One region of the Staphylococcus coagulans genome, then DNA from elsewhere that is predicted to be linked to it. Evidence: predicted binding sites of a transcription regulator. Region 1 holds the regulator's gene; the other holds the start of a gene.
What was found. Region 1 encodes NrdR, which represses ribonucleotide reductase genes. Its sites were predicted from a motif close to AACACNATATATNGTGTT; they were not measured.

Region 2: a site for NrdR is predicted at 3,318-3,335, ahead of nrdD (anaerobic ribonucleoside-triphosphate reductase). Genes of this name have one in related genera too.

Annotation. Positions count from the first base shown of each region.
Region 1 covers NZ_CP092966.1:1,179,046-1,186,617, reverse strand. Annotated here, with positions in the region: gene dnaI (primosomal protein DnaI) at 18-941, opposite strand; gene dnaB (replicative helicase loading/DNA remodeling protein DnaB) at 941-2,320, opposite strand; gene nrdR (transcriptional regulator NrdR) at 2,324-2,791, opposite strand; gene KM149_RS05560 (glyceraldehyde-3-phosphate dehydrogenase) at 3,019-4,032, opposite strand; gene coaE (dephospho-CoA kinase) at 4,395-5,021, opposite strand; gene mutM (bifunctional DNA-formamidopyrimidine glycosylase/DNA-(apurinic or apyrimidinic site) lyase) at 5,036-5,908, opposite strand; gene polA (DNA polymerase I) at 5,928-7,572, opposite strand, start outside.
Region 2 covers NZ_CP092966.1:366,807-374,378, forward strand. Annotated here, with positions in the region: gene KM149_RS01570 (BglG family transcription antiterminator) at 1-925, shown strand, start outside; gene KM149_RS01575 (PTS sugar transporter subunit IIA) at 938-1,384, shown strand; gene KM149_RS01580 (PTS sugar transporter subunit IIB) at 1,384-1,671, shown strand; gene KM149_RS01585 (PTS ascorbate transporter subunit IIC) at 1,703-3,049, shown strand; gene nrdD (anaerobic ribonucleoside-triphosphate reductase) at 3,378-5,228, shown strand; gene nrdG (anaerobic ribonucleoside-triphosphate reductase activating protein) at 5,225-5,764, shown strand; SAM riboswitch class I at 5,960-6,058, shown strand; gene KM149_RS01600 (O-acetylhomoserine aminocarboxypropyltransferase/cysteine synthase family protein) at 6,122-7,399, shown strand; SAM riboswitch class I at 7,563-7,572, shown strand, end outside.

The DNA of each region.
Region 1 (7,572 bases):
CGCTAAAATTTATTTTTTCAATGCTTTCTATAATTTTCTCCTTCTAATAAATACGCTTCACTTAAAGTTTTGACACGTTCCATAATACGTTTCGCTTTCATCACATCTGTCCCATTTTTTGTGGTCGCCAAATGATCTTCTAATTCTTGTAAACTCATATTCGAACTGAAAAATGTTGGGAGTTCTTGAATCATTCGATAATGTAAAATAGGACCTAAAACTTCATCACGTACCCAAGGCGTCATATCTTCTGCACCTAAGTCATCTAAAAAAAGAACTCGTGCTTCACGCACTTGTTGAATACGTTTGGAAGTAGAACCGTCTTTAAAACCATTTTTTAATGTACGTATAAATTCAGGGACATAAATAATCATTGAAGGTACACGGTTATCCTTCAATTCGTTCGCAATTGCACCCAAAATAAAGGATTTCCCTGTGCCGAACTCTCCGTATAGGTATAGTCCTTTCACAGGTCGTTTATCAATCATCGCATCAATCATATCATCCAGCCTCATAGCTAAATCCAAGCGATTACGTCTCGTCATATAAATGTCCTTAATTTTAGCATTGAGTGTATCTGGATGCATATGGAAAGATGTAATCATACTTTTAGCATGTTGCTCTTCGTCATGTCTTATTTTGCATGGACAAGGTTTATAACGAATTTTAATATGTTGGTTTTCTATATAAAGTTCAGGTATATGACCTTTAACAAAGTTTGGGCAGTTCTCGTACGTGTGCGAACCATCATAATGCTTTTGTTGATCTTTATATTCTTGAAGAATATTTAAATCTTCATCAATCATTCTGTTCGTTACTTCTGATTGATGCGCATTCAAAAAAGCTTTTACATCTGGATCATTTAATACTTGTCGTTTAATCTCTTGTATTTTTTGATCAAGGTTTTGATGGTTTCCCATAATACTATTGAAACTTTTCATTAATCTTCACCTGCCCGTCTTTTATTTTTTAGTTTATTAAGAAACGCCTCTCTATCCTTTGCTAACGCTTCTTGATCTTCTTCTTTTTGTTGATATTCTTCTGGATGTGTAATCCAACGTGGCTGTTTTTCTGATGGTGCATGACGGTAGCCACGCTTTTGATTTTGAGCAGTGGATTCATAGCGTTTTTGATTTGCATTATCTTGATTTTTTTGAACTTCCATTGCTTTATCATACGCTGTTCGTGCATCGGTTACACCACTTTTTTTCCAAGTCGATGCAACAGAATAAACATATTTTTCTGGTAAATTATTATCCGTCTTTTGCATCACAAACTGTAATAAAATATTAATAACACCAAAACTAAATCCTTCTCGCCGCATCAATTCCTCTATCATCTCTTTTTGATAGCGTGGCGGTTCAGATCCTCCATAAGATGTTAGCATAACAATCGGACTTGTATGATCCATTAAATCAAACCATTCATCCCAGTTTGACACTTCAACGGCTTCAGTTGACTGTTTTGATTCATCACTTGCAAGTTCAAGATTCTGTGCTTGTAACGCTGGCAATTCTTGCTGATGTTCCATAAGGTAATAGCTTTGTGCCTGTTTTCTTAAGTTTGTAACTGACAATGATTGATCGGCATTGAGTGATTTTAAAATAATTGCTTTCATCACATCCGGTGATAAACGATATAATGTTGCCAATTGGATAATTAAAGATTTCGTTGGCTCTGAAAGAATATTCTTACTTACATAATGAGATTGTAACATGTCAGCTAACAACTCAAAATCAAAGGAAACGTCTGTTAAGTCCAAACCTTCATATTGCCGTTCTTTAAGATTTTCATCTTGTGACACCAATTGATATTTTGGCACTTTAAATACATCTGTAAATTTTTTAGTTACTTCTGTATAACCTGATAGCTCTTTAGATGTAGGTATAAACGTTTTTTTAATTTGATGATAGCGTTGTTGACCAACAACCTCGTAAAAGTATATAGATAACATTGGATCGTTAAAAAAACGCTGTGCTGAAGGAGGTGGCAATAATTCATAAACGAACTGAGTTGTATTCTCAGATTGCTGAACAAAGGTTTTTAATAGTCCTATTCCTTCAAGTAAATCTAAAAACTCTCTAAACTGTCTTAAGCCCATTTTTAATTCTGACATCATTGTATAATGGGTATAACCTTCTTCAAAAGATACACCTTCAAATTGATTTAAAAATTGATATACGCCAATTGCTTCAGCACCAATTAAAGGTGTGAACAAACGACTTAACACATCGTAATGAACCGCATGAAAATAGAAACGGCGCATGACGACAAATCCGTCGTGTGGACTTAATTGGCTTTGATAAATGAATTGACTCATTATTTATTCACTCCGCTTGTTTTCTTTCAAAATCCCCTGCATTGATTTCAATAACTGATCAACATCTTTAAATTCTCGATAAACGGATGCAAAGCGCACATAAGAAACTTGGTCAACATGCATCAATAAATCCATCACGTGCTCCCCTATTTCCCGCGATGAAATTTCAGCAATACCGGATTCGCGTAATTTCCATTCAACTTGATTCGTAATTTCTTCGAGTTGTTGGAATCGGACGGGACGTTTTTCACATGAACGTACAAGTCCGTTTAAGATTTTCTCTCTGTTAAATTGTTCTCTTGTACCATCTTTTTTCACAACAATGAGCGGACTCATCTCTATATGTTCAAAAGTAGTGAAACGTGTCCCACAATGTTCACATTCACGTCTTCTTCTAATGGCATTCATATCATCTGCATGTCTCGAATCTACAACTCGAGATTGCGTATGATTACATTTTGGACATTTCACGACTTTGTCACCTCTTCATCTTAATTTTGTTTAATTATACTACAAACCTATTTATTTCAAAAGTTACGCCTATTTTAACGCAATTGAATTCGCAATTTTCCTTATTTGCACAAAAAAGCTGAGACAATTTCAAAATCGTCTCAACCTTTATATTGATTTTAGTTAATATTAATAATTTGTTTTAAGGTGTTCTCAGTCTCATGCCAACTTATTGACACATCGTATTATTATGCGACTTTGACTTTGAGTTGTGATGCGATTTGCTGTAATACATCGACAACTCTTGTGGAATAGCCCCATTCATTATCATACCATGCGAGTACCTTAACTTTCTTATCCCCCATTACAATCGTAGACTCAGCATCAATAATTGCAGAATGCGCATCAGTCGTAAAATCATCTGAAACCAACGGCTCATCAGAAATTGCAATAACTTGATCTAAATCATTCTCTCTAAAAACACGATTAATATCTTCTTTTGTAACTGTTTGTTTTAAATCAACAACTAAGTCAACTAAAGATACATTTTTAGTTGGTACACGTAATGCCATACCATGTAATTTGCCCTCTAACTCTGGTAAAACGAGTGATAATGCTTTTGCTGCACCAGTCGAAGTCGGAATAATACTTTCAAAGGCAGCACGTGCGCGTCTTAAATCTTTATGCGGATTGTCCAAGTTATTTTGGTCATTTGTCACAGCATGAACCGTTGTCATTAAACCATTTTCAATCCCAAAATGATCATTCAAAATTTTTGCGACAGGTGCTAAACAATTTGTTGTACAAGAAGCATTACTGAACACATCATATTGCATGACGTCTAATTCATGATCATTTACACCTTTCACAATTGTTTGCACTTCGCCTCCTTTTGACGGTCCCGTTAAAATTACTTTTTTTGCCCCTGCTTTAATATGAGCATTTGCTTTATCACCATGATTAAATTTACCTGTTGCTTCAACTACAATATCAATATCAAGCTCACCCCATGGCAAATTTTCAGGATTACGATCTGAAACGAGTTTAATTTCTTTTCCATCTACTTTAATACCATTTTCAGTTGCTTCAACAGTCTGATTAAAGCGACCGTGTGTTGTATCATATTTAAGAAGATGGGCTATCGTTTCAGGTGGATAACTTGCATTTAAAGCTACTACTTCTACATCTTCTCTATTCAATGCTACTCTTAAAACCATACGGCCAATTCGCCCTAAACCATTAATCGCAATCTTTGTCGTCATGATAAAAGCACTCCTTAATAATGTGTTATACTTATAGAAATTAGTATATCATATTAAAGTCGATTTGAAACCGTTTTCTTTGATAATTTTTTCTTATTGTTTTCAATAAATAACATTTGATGTTTGTGTTTTTCATATATATCATTCAAATCGTTTGATGAATTAAAGATGCTCTATAGTGAAGGCCCTATCTCTGAAACATTTTTGTCCATAATTAAATAGCTCCATCTTCAAGAAAGTGAGTCACAATTTTATAATAAAAAAGCAACGCACCGTTGTAACACATCGCGCATGCCAAAAATGCTAAATAATGTTTTGACATGCGCTACAACGTGGCGTTGCTGAAAAATCATATTAAGTTGTTATATCGTTTCATTAGAATCATCATCAGCATTTAAATAGCCTTTTTCCGCTAATAGTTGTTCTAAATTTTGTTTTAATTCAAGCTTAGAGCCTAAATTGTCAATAACGACATCGGCCATTCTGCTCTTTTTATCAATGGAAATCTGACTGTATATACGTGCTTTAGCATCATCAATTGATAACTGATTTCTTTCCATTAACCGATCTATTTGAATCGGCTCTGATGCATAGACAAGCCATACTTCGTCAACTGTATCTTCAAGTCCATTTTCATACAATAATGGGATATCCATGACGACATCATGGCCTTCAGCTAGATAATGATCTCGCTCTTTTTGCATCAATTCACGCACAATCGGATGAACGATTTGATTCAGTTGTTTTCTTTTTTCATCATCATAAAAAACTTGTTGTGCAATATAAGCGCGGTCCATTTCGCCATCTTCATTAATGGCTTCTTCGCCGAACTGTTTCTGTATTTGTCGTAAACCTATAGAACCTTTTTCGACAGCTTTTCGAGATGCAAGATCTGCATCAACAATTTTAAATCCATGAACTTCCAATAACGCTGCAACCGTGGATTTGCCTGTTGCAATCCCACCTGTTAATCCAATTACTTTTGGCATAATCTCCCTCTTCCCTATCTTTGGCAAACCGGACAAAAATGTGTATTACGTCCTGCTATAATCGCCGTTTCTATTGCCGAGTCACAAGACGTACAGTTTTTCTTCTTATAAACATTTAAATAATCTTGCATTGTTCCTTTTTGTCCATCTGCATGAACATAATCTGAGACGCTTGTCCCACCATTCAAAATACCCATATTAAGCACTTTCACAACACTATCGAATACTTCAGTTTTTTGTGCATCTGATAGCTGATTCACTGTCGTGTTAGGATTCAACTTCGCATCAAATAAAGCTTCACACGCATAAATATTGCCACATCCGGCAATCACACGATGGTCTAAAATAAATGCCTTTATTGCCATCCTTGAATATTTTTTTTCATTACTTTTAGACAGAAAATGTGCTAAAGCCTCATCTTCAAATGGCTCTGGTGCTATTTCTAATAAAGATGGATAATCCATTAATGCTTCAACATTTCTAATTTCACCAAAACGACGAATATCACTATACACTAGTTTCATACCATTTTCTAAGTGAAAGACCACTTGCCAATGTTTTCGATAGTTTAATATCGGTATATCATCGATTTCATTTACGATAAAAAATCCACCAGCCATGCCTAGATGAGAAATTAACATACGTTCTAATTGTTCATGTTGAATCTCAAATAAAATATATTTACTTCGGCGCTGAATATTTGTAATCGTATAGTTCACTGTATATCGTTTAAAGTCGTCAAGACTTATACCTTTTATAATCGTTGCCTTTCCATTTTCTTTTCCTAAAATAACAGGTTGAGAAAAAGACACATCAATAATCTTTTGGTTTAAAGCAAATGGTTTGATTCCTCTTGTGACGTGTTCAACTTCTGGTAATTCTGGCATTTTCGAACTGACCTACTTTCTATTTAGCATCATACCATGTACGCCCATAATCTGATTCTACACTTAACGGAACATCCAATTCTAACGCATTTGCCATAATATCTTCAACAAATTTGCTAAATGCTTGCACTTCATCTTTCGGAACTTCAAAAATAAGCTCATCATGCACTTGTAATAATAGTTTGGCATTAAAATCGGTCTCACGAACTTTTTTATCAAAATTAACCATGGCCAATTTAATAATATCTGCTGCACTACCTTGAATTGGAGAGTTCATCGCAGTTCGTTCTGCGAAACCTCTCTTATTAAAGTTTCGACTCGTAATATCTGGAATATATCTTCTACGCTTTAGAAGCGTTTCTACATAACCATGTTGTTTCGCATCTTGAACAATATTATCCATATAGTCTTTCACGCCAGGAAAATGGTCCAAATAATCATCGATAAAACGTTGCGCTTCTTTTCGACTGATACCCAAATTTTGACTCAAGCCGTAATCACTAATACCATAAACGATTCCAAAATTAACAGCTTTCGCTTGTCTTCTCATCATTGACGTTACTTGATCTGCATCAACATTAAACACTTTCATCGCTGTCGTCATGTGAACATCTTCTTCGTCGATAAATGCTTTTTGTAAAGTCGGATCTCCTGTAATATGCGCTAAAACGCGTAATTCAATTTGAGAATAATCCGCAGCTAAAATAACGTAATCATCGTGGCTTGATTTAAACGCTTTACGTATTTTGCGACCTTCTTCCAAGCGAATTGGAATATTTTGCAAGTTTGGATCGACGGAAGACAGTCGACCTGTCTGTGCAAGTGTTTGATTAAAGCGCGTATGAATTCGTTGATCATCCCAAATTACTTTTTGTAAACCTTCGACGTATGTCGACTGTAATTTAGAAAGTGTGCGGTAAGTTAAAATATATTCAATAATCGGATGTTCACCCTGAAGCTTTTCAAGAACATCCACCGCTGTGGAATAACCTGTCTTCGTTTTTTTAATAATCGGTAACTTTAATTTTTCAAATAAAATGACACCTAACTGTTTTGGTGAATTAATATTAAAGGGCTCTCCCGCTAGGTCGTGAATCGCTTGAATCAAATCATCCAGTTGTGCTTGTAAATCTTGTTCCATATTTTTTAAAGTCTCGACATCTGTATAAATCCCTACTGCTTCCATTTCACTTAATATTGAAGCGAGTGGTAGTTCAATTTCAGATAACAGCACTGTTTGTTGATGAGCCTCTAAAATTTCCATCATTTGAGGTTGTACTTCATGAATTGCATCTAAAATAGAAGCAATATGTACGTACAAAATTTCATCTTTTGGTACGTGATAAGATTTTCCTTTACCATAAATGGCAATATCGTCTTTTACATAAGTACGTTTAAAATGAGATACAACTGAAGCAATGTCATCTATCGTTCTAGAAGGATCAATGATATAGCTTGCAAGCATCACATCAAAGCGAATATTTTGAATTGCAATCTCATTTCGTTTCATTGCGATATATGTTTTTTTCGCATCATAGACCCATTTCTCGGTCTCTTTATCTTCTAACCATTGGACTAAATCTGAATGCGCTTTTAACTGATTAAATGGGATGACGAAATAATTTTGTCCATCGAACAAACCAAATGTGAGTAAATCATCTTTT
Region 2 (7,572 bases), 810 kb from region 1:
ACAACAAAATCCACTTAAAAATGACATCTATACTCAATATCCTGAATTGATTGAAGTTATTACGCAGCATATATGGATTTTTGAAGAGCTTTATCATGTTTCATTTTCTGAGGATGAAATTGCATACTTAGTCATTCACTTTGCTTCATGTTTTGAAAGATTAACGAGTGAAAATGAACATAAAATCAGAGTAGTTTTGCTTTGTGGGTCAGGAATAGGGACTTCACAGTTGTTAAAGGCAAAATTGAGTAAAGTCTATCCAGAATTTGATATTTTAGACGCTTATTCTTTGTATCAAATTGATGAGTCGGAATTGCTAAGACGCGGTGTAGAATATGTCATCACAACAGTACCTATTGAATTAAGTTCGATTCAGTGTATAAAAGTGAGTCCTTTTCTAGATAAAAAGGATAGAGATCAATTGAACTTATTGATTAACCAAAAAAGAGAACGATTAGTCGATGATATTTCAGAGCATGGTTTTTCTCTAAGAGAGGTTCTTAAACCTGAAAGATTGGGCGTCGTGAAAGAGAAATTTAATCGAAATGAAGCAATTTCGCATGTTATAGCTCCATTAGAAAAAAGTGGAATAGTGAACGATTCATATAAAAAAGAGATTATGAATCAATTAGATGCATTTGGTGCCTATATGGTTATAAGTCCTCATATTGCTTTAGTGCATGCAAGTTCTAAGCACGTCAAAAGTGGAATGGGAATGACATTATATTGTTTTCAGCAAGGTGTCGATTTTCAACATGAACGTTATGATCCTGTGAAAATAGTGATTGGACTTGCAACGAGTCATCCACACATACATTTAAACGCACTAAAGGAGTTGAACGATATTTTATTACATTCTTCAATAAGAAATGAACTGCTGAATGGTAATTTAGAAGGGTTATATGCATATTTACAAAGAAATTAAAGGAGGCAAATAATGTCTTTAGAAAAGCTAACACAGGACAAGGTTGTCGTAAAAGAAAGAGTGAGCACTTGGGATGAAGCCATACGGGAGGCTTCACAACCTTTATTAGAGCAAGGCTTTTTCAATGTTTCTTATGTGGATGCAATGATTGAAAGTGTCAAAAGTCTCGGGCCTTATATTGTTATAGCCCCTGAAATAGCGATTGCACATGCACGTCCAAGTAAGGATGTATATGACGTTGGCATAAGCTTGTTGAAATTGAATCAGCCTATTAACTTTGGTGAAAATAGTCATTATGCGCGCTTAATATTTGTAATCAGTGCTATCGACCATCAAGCGCACCTTGGTATTTTACAAGATTTAGCTCATATATTAGGCGATACAGAAATAGTTAAAGAATTATTGGCTTGTCAAAACGCAGATGAAATATTAGGAACATTAAGAGGAGGAAATAAATAATGAAAATTTTAGTTGTTTGTGGTCATGGTTTAGGAAGCAGTTTTATGGTTGAGATGAATGTGCAGGATGTATTAAAAAACATAAGTGTTAATGAAAGCATTGAAGTTGAACATAGTGACATTATGACAGCCAGTCCAGAAATGGCAGACTTATTTATTTGTGGTAGAGATCTTGAAGAAAATGCTTCGCGTTTAGGAGAAGTATTGGTACTAGATAATATTCTTGATAAGCAAGAGCTAGAAGAAAAGCTACTTGAACGCTTAAAAACTTTTAATTTAATTGATTAGGACCCTAAATATCATACAAGGAGTGTTTGAAATGAAAGCGATACTTGATTTTATTGTAGATGTTTTGAGTCAGCCAGCTATCTTAGTAGCGCTCATTGCTTTTATCGGTTTAGTAGTGCAAAAGAAACCCGCATCCGTTATTACGAGTGGAACGATAAAGACAATTTTAGGATTTTTGATTTTAAGTGCAGGCGCAGGTGTTGTTGTTCAATCACTAGAGCCATTCGGTAAGATATTCCAGCATGCTTTTGGTGTTCAAGGTGTTGTTCCTAATAATGAAGCGATTATATCAATTGCGCTTAAAAAATATGGAACGACAGCAGCACTAATTATGGTTTTTGGGATGTTAGTCAATATCTTAATTGCACGTTTTACAAATTTGAAATACATCTTCTTAACAGGCCATCATACATTTTATATGGCAGCATTTTTAGCTATACTCTTAACTGTTGGCCAAATTAAAGGGACATGGACGATTATTTTTGGTTCAATTATTTTAGGATTGATTATGGCAGTATTTCCAGCGTTGGCTCAACCAACGATGCGGAAAATCACAGGAAATGATCAAGTGGCATTAGGTCACTTTGGAACAGTGAGTTATTGGGCGGCAGGTGAAATTGGTAAATGCTTCCGTGGTAAATCAAAATCAACTGAAGAGATTAAGTTTCCAAAAGGACTAAGTTTTTTGAGAGAAAGTACAATTAGTATTTCACTTACAATGATTGCGTTATATTTAATTGCAAGTTTGTGTGCAGGTGTGGGATATGTTCATGATAAAGTAAGTGATGGACAAAATTTCTTAGTCTTTTCATTAATCCAAGGGGTTACTTTTGCAGCTGGTGTATTTATCATTTTAACGGGTGTACGACTCATTCTCGCGGAGATTGTGCCAGCCTTTAAAGGTATCTCTGAAAAATTAGTTCCACATTCTAAGCCAGCGTTAGATTGCCCAATCGTCTTTCCGTATGCGCAAAATGCGGTATTAATTGGCTTTTTTGTTAGCTTTTTAACCGGGGTTTTAGGGATGTTTGTCATGTTTCTCATCGGTGGAGTGGTCATATTACCTGGCGTTGTTCCGCATTTCTTTTTGGGAGCAACTTCTGGGGTGTTTGGTAACGCGCGGGGCGGTGTTAAAGGTGCAGTTGCGGGCTCAATGGTGAATGGAATACTCATTACTTTTCTACCGCTACTTTTTTTACCGTTCTTAGGAGATCTTGGTTTAGCGTCGACAACTTTCTCAGATACAGACTTTTTAGTTGTTGGTATTGTTTTTGGTAATATTGTTAAATACTTGGGAGTTATTGGATTAACTATTGCAATAATTGCTATTGGTGCTATTGCGATGTTTTTCCAAAAACGTAAATCGGTTCATGAATGATAAATTCAACGTTAAGAAAACAATAAGATAGAAAAATAGTGATTCATCAAAAGTCGCATAAATTGTTTTAACCTCCGTACTAAAATCATTACGGAGGTTAAATTTCGTCTTTTCATACCGAGCTTTTGAAATAGCAGTTGGACTAGTAACTTGGGATCAGTTAAGCCCTTTGAAATATAATTTCCAATCCAATCTAACGCAATATTTTGTTCACATAATGTTTGAAAAGAAATGACAAATTCGTAAATCCGTCAGTTATCATTTGAAAAGCACTATATATGGTGTTTATGATTATTTATAGATACTATATATAGAAAAGAGTGATATTTTGACACAACTGGAAAAAGAACTTACTGGTTTAATGACAAAAGATCCTACAATAGTAAATGAAAATGCAAACAAGGATAGTGAAACGTTTTCAACAATGCGTGATTTGACTGCAGGGGTAGTCTCAAAATCGTACGCTTTAGATTATTTATTGCCAAAACACGTGGCAGAGGCACATCGAAAAGGGGAAATACACTTTCATGATTTAGATTATCATCCATTTCAGCCATTAACAAATTGTTGTTTAATCGATGCTAAAGGGATGTTGGCGCAAGGCTTTCAAATTGGCAATGCGCAAGTCACATCTCCTAAATCGATACAAACAGCAGCCGCACAACTCGTTCAAATTATTGCGAATGTATCGAGCAGTCAATACGGGGGTTGCACGATTGATCGAGTTGACGAATTATTAAGTACATATGCGAAATATAACGAACAAAAACATCGTGATATTGCGCAGCAATTTGTAGACGAAGCGCATATTGAAACTTATGTCGATCAACGTGTGACACAAGATATTAGTGATGCGATTGAAAGTCTAGAATATGAAATTAATACATTATATACATCTAATGGACAGACACCTTTTGTGACTTTAGGCTTTGGTCTTGGTACGGATGAACTTAGTCGCAAAGTCCAAACAGCAATTTTAAAAACACGAATTAAAGGGTTAGGTAAAGATCGAATTACAGCCATTTTCCCAAAACTTGTCTTTTCAATTAAAAAAGGAACGAATTTGGCACCGTCAGATCCAAACTATGACATTAAACAATTGGCTTTAAAATGTTCTATGAAACGCATGTATCCAGATATTTTAAATTACGACAAAACTGTAGAGTTGCTTGGTGATTTTAAAGCACCTATGGGTTGCCGCTCATTTTTACCGGCTTGGCAAAATGAGAATGGTGAATATGAAAATAGTGGTCGTTGTAATTTAGGTGTTGTCACTTTAAATGTGCCACGCATTGCGATTGAATCAGAAGGCGACATTGAACGTTTTTGGATTTTATTTGATGAACGGATGCAAGTGCTACACGATGCATTGGCTTATCGTATTGAACGTGTGAAAGAAGCGGTGCCAAACAATGCGCCAATTTTATACAAACGCGGGGCTTTTAAATACCGTCTTGATGAAAACGATTCGGTGGACGCTTTATTTAATAAGCAACGTGCGACTGTCTCTATGGGGTACATTGGACTTTATGAAGCAGCGACAGTGTTCTTTGGGCCTAATTGGGAAACTAACGCAGATGCGAAAGCTTTTACACTTGAAATTTTAAAAAAGATGCAAGCTTATCAATATAGTTGGACTGAAGCGCATGACATTTGGTTTAGTATTTATAGCACACCAAGTGAGTCTTTGACAGATCGATTTTGCCGTTTAGACTATGAGGCGTTTGGCTCGATTCCTGATATTACAGATAAAGGTTATTATCAAAACTCGTTTCATTACGATGTACGAAAAGACGTGACACCGTTCGAAAAATTAGATTTTGAAAAAGATTATCCTCATTTTGCAAGCGGTGGTTATATTCATTATTGTGAGTACCCTAAATTAGACCATAATGTGAAAGCGCTTGAAGCGGTGTGGGATTATTCATACGATCGTGTGAGCTATTTAGGTACAAATATCCCAATCGATCGTTGTTATGACTGTGGTTTCGAAGGAGACTTTGAAACAACTGAAAAAGGTTATAGTTGCCCACATTGCGGAAACCATAATCCTGAAACGGTCGATGTTGTTAAACGGACATGCGGTTATTTAGGTAATCCTGTGCAACGGCCAATGATTGAAGGGCGTCATAAAGAAATGTGCGCACGTGTGAAACATATGAAAGCGAATCCCTCATGATTGCACAAAAAATAAAAAAGGGTGCAGGTTATATCGCTAAAATCGAATACCAAAGCTTCGTCGATGGAGAAGGTGTACGTTGCAGTGTCTATGTTTCAGGTTGCCCATTTTTATGCGAAGGTTGTTACAATGTGGCAGCTCAAAATTTTCGATATGGTGAACGGGCAACGGAAACATTGATATCGGAAGTGTTAGATGCGTGTGCACCGGAATATATTTCAGGATTAAGCATTTTAGGGGGCGAACCTTTTTGTAATTTAGATATTGTTATCCCATTAGTACATGCTTTTCGAGAACGCTACGGTAGCCGGAAATCAATTTGGGTTTGGACAGGCTTTTTATTTGAGTATTTATGGTTTGCGAATGATGAACGGACTGCGTTATTAAAACAAGTTGATGTCATTGTAGACGGCATGTTCATTCAAAAATTATATCAACCTAATTTGCCCTATAAAGGGTCATTAAATCAACGTGTCATTGATGTCCAACAGTTTATTAAAACCGAAATGATCAGCCAGTCGATTTACATTGAATAAACAGGCTACGTGTTGATACGAACAGACATTTTTCAAATTTTTTCAATTTGTAAGAAAATTCGGATTTGTGTATTGACATCGTTAAGGATGTTAGATAGACTTGTGGTATCATTAAAAGCCAATAAAACACCCGCACGGTTATTGTATTGGCCGTTCTATTTGCACGATACATCTTGCATTTTAACAATTGAATCATACTTATCAAGATTGGTGGAGGGACAGGCCCTTTGAAACCAGGCAACCTATTCAGTTAGGTGCTAATTCCTGCAGGTGATTTAACCTGAGAGATAAGTCTTCTAGTAAAAGTCTATCTTTATCAGGTAGGCTTTTATTTTTTATTATTAGGGGGAATGTCAAATGACAAGTGATTTTAAATTTGAAACTTTGCAATTGCACTCAGGACAAGAAGTCGACGAAAGTAGCCATTCACGTGCTTTACCGATTTATCAAACGACATCTTTTACTTTTGATGATACGGCACATGCGGCGAATTTATTCGGCTTAGATGAACTTGGGAATATTTACACACGACTGATGAATCCTACCACACACGTGCTTGAAACACGTGTGGCTGAACTTGAAGGGGGTGTGGCTGGTGTAGCAGTTGCTTCAGGTATGGCAGCCATCACGTATGCGATTCAAGCTGTAGCACAGAAGGGTGATCATATTGTAGCAAGTTCCACATTATATGGCGGAACACATACGCTTTTCACACATACGTTACCTAAATATGGGATTGATGTCACATTAGTAGATACGAAAGATGTCAGTAGTATAGAAAATGCGATTCAAGACAATACGAAGGCATTATTTGTAGAAACCATTGGGAACCCAGAAGGCAATGTTGAGGATTTCGATGCACTTGCAGCGATTACAAAAGCTCAAGGTATACCGCTTATTGTTGATAATACATTTGCAACGCCTTATCTTTTACGTCCAATTGAATATGGCGCGAACATTGTTGTTCATTCTGCGACCAAATTTATTGGTGGGCACGGAACATCAATGGGTGGTGTTATTGTTGATGCAGGTAACTTTAATTGGGATAATGGCAAGTTTCCAGGATTAAGTGAACCCGATCCGTCTTATCACGGCTTAGTGTTCAGTGAAAAATTTGGAGAAGCCGCACTTGCTTTTAAAATTCGTACAACAATTTTAAGAGATACAGGGGCAGCGATTTCACCATTCAATGCATTTTTACTAACGCAAGGCTTAGAGACACTTTCATTACGATTAGAACGTCATGTGGAAAATGCTGAAAAAGTTGCACAATATCTTGAAAAGCATGATAAAGTCGCATGGGTTAAATATGCTGGTTTACCTACGAGTGAATATTACGCGTTAAAAGAGAAGTATTTACCAAAAGGTGCAAGTTCCATCTTTACCTTTGGTGTTAAAGGTGGATACGAAGCAGGTAAAAAGTTTATTGAAGGCTTAGAATTATTTTCTTTATTAGCGAATGTAGGAGATGCAAAGTCACTTGTCATTCACCCCGCATCCACGACACATCAACAATTGACGGAAGCAGAACAAACAGCAGCAGGTATTGCCCCGGAGACGATTCGTCTTTCGATAGGACTTGAGCATATCGATGATATTATCGCAGATTTGGAAAAAGGCTTTGCCAAAATTTAACTTTTAAGCGTCGCACAAAATGAAAATAAATGGAAATTCATGATCTGGTAGATTGACATGAGCGCTTTTAAAGCGTAAGCCGCCATGTGAAGGAAGTGATTATTCTACCGGTCAGTGTTTTACCTTTCACTTATTAAAAAGTACCCCATGAGTGTACATCATCGTCTTATCAA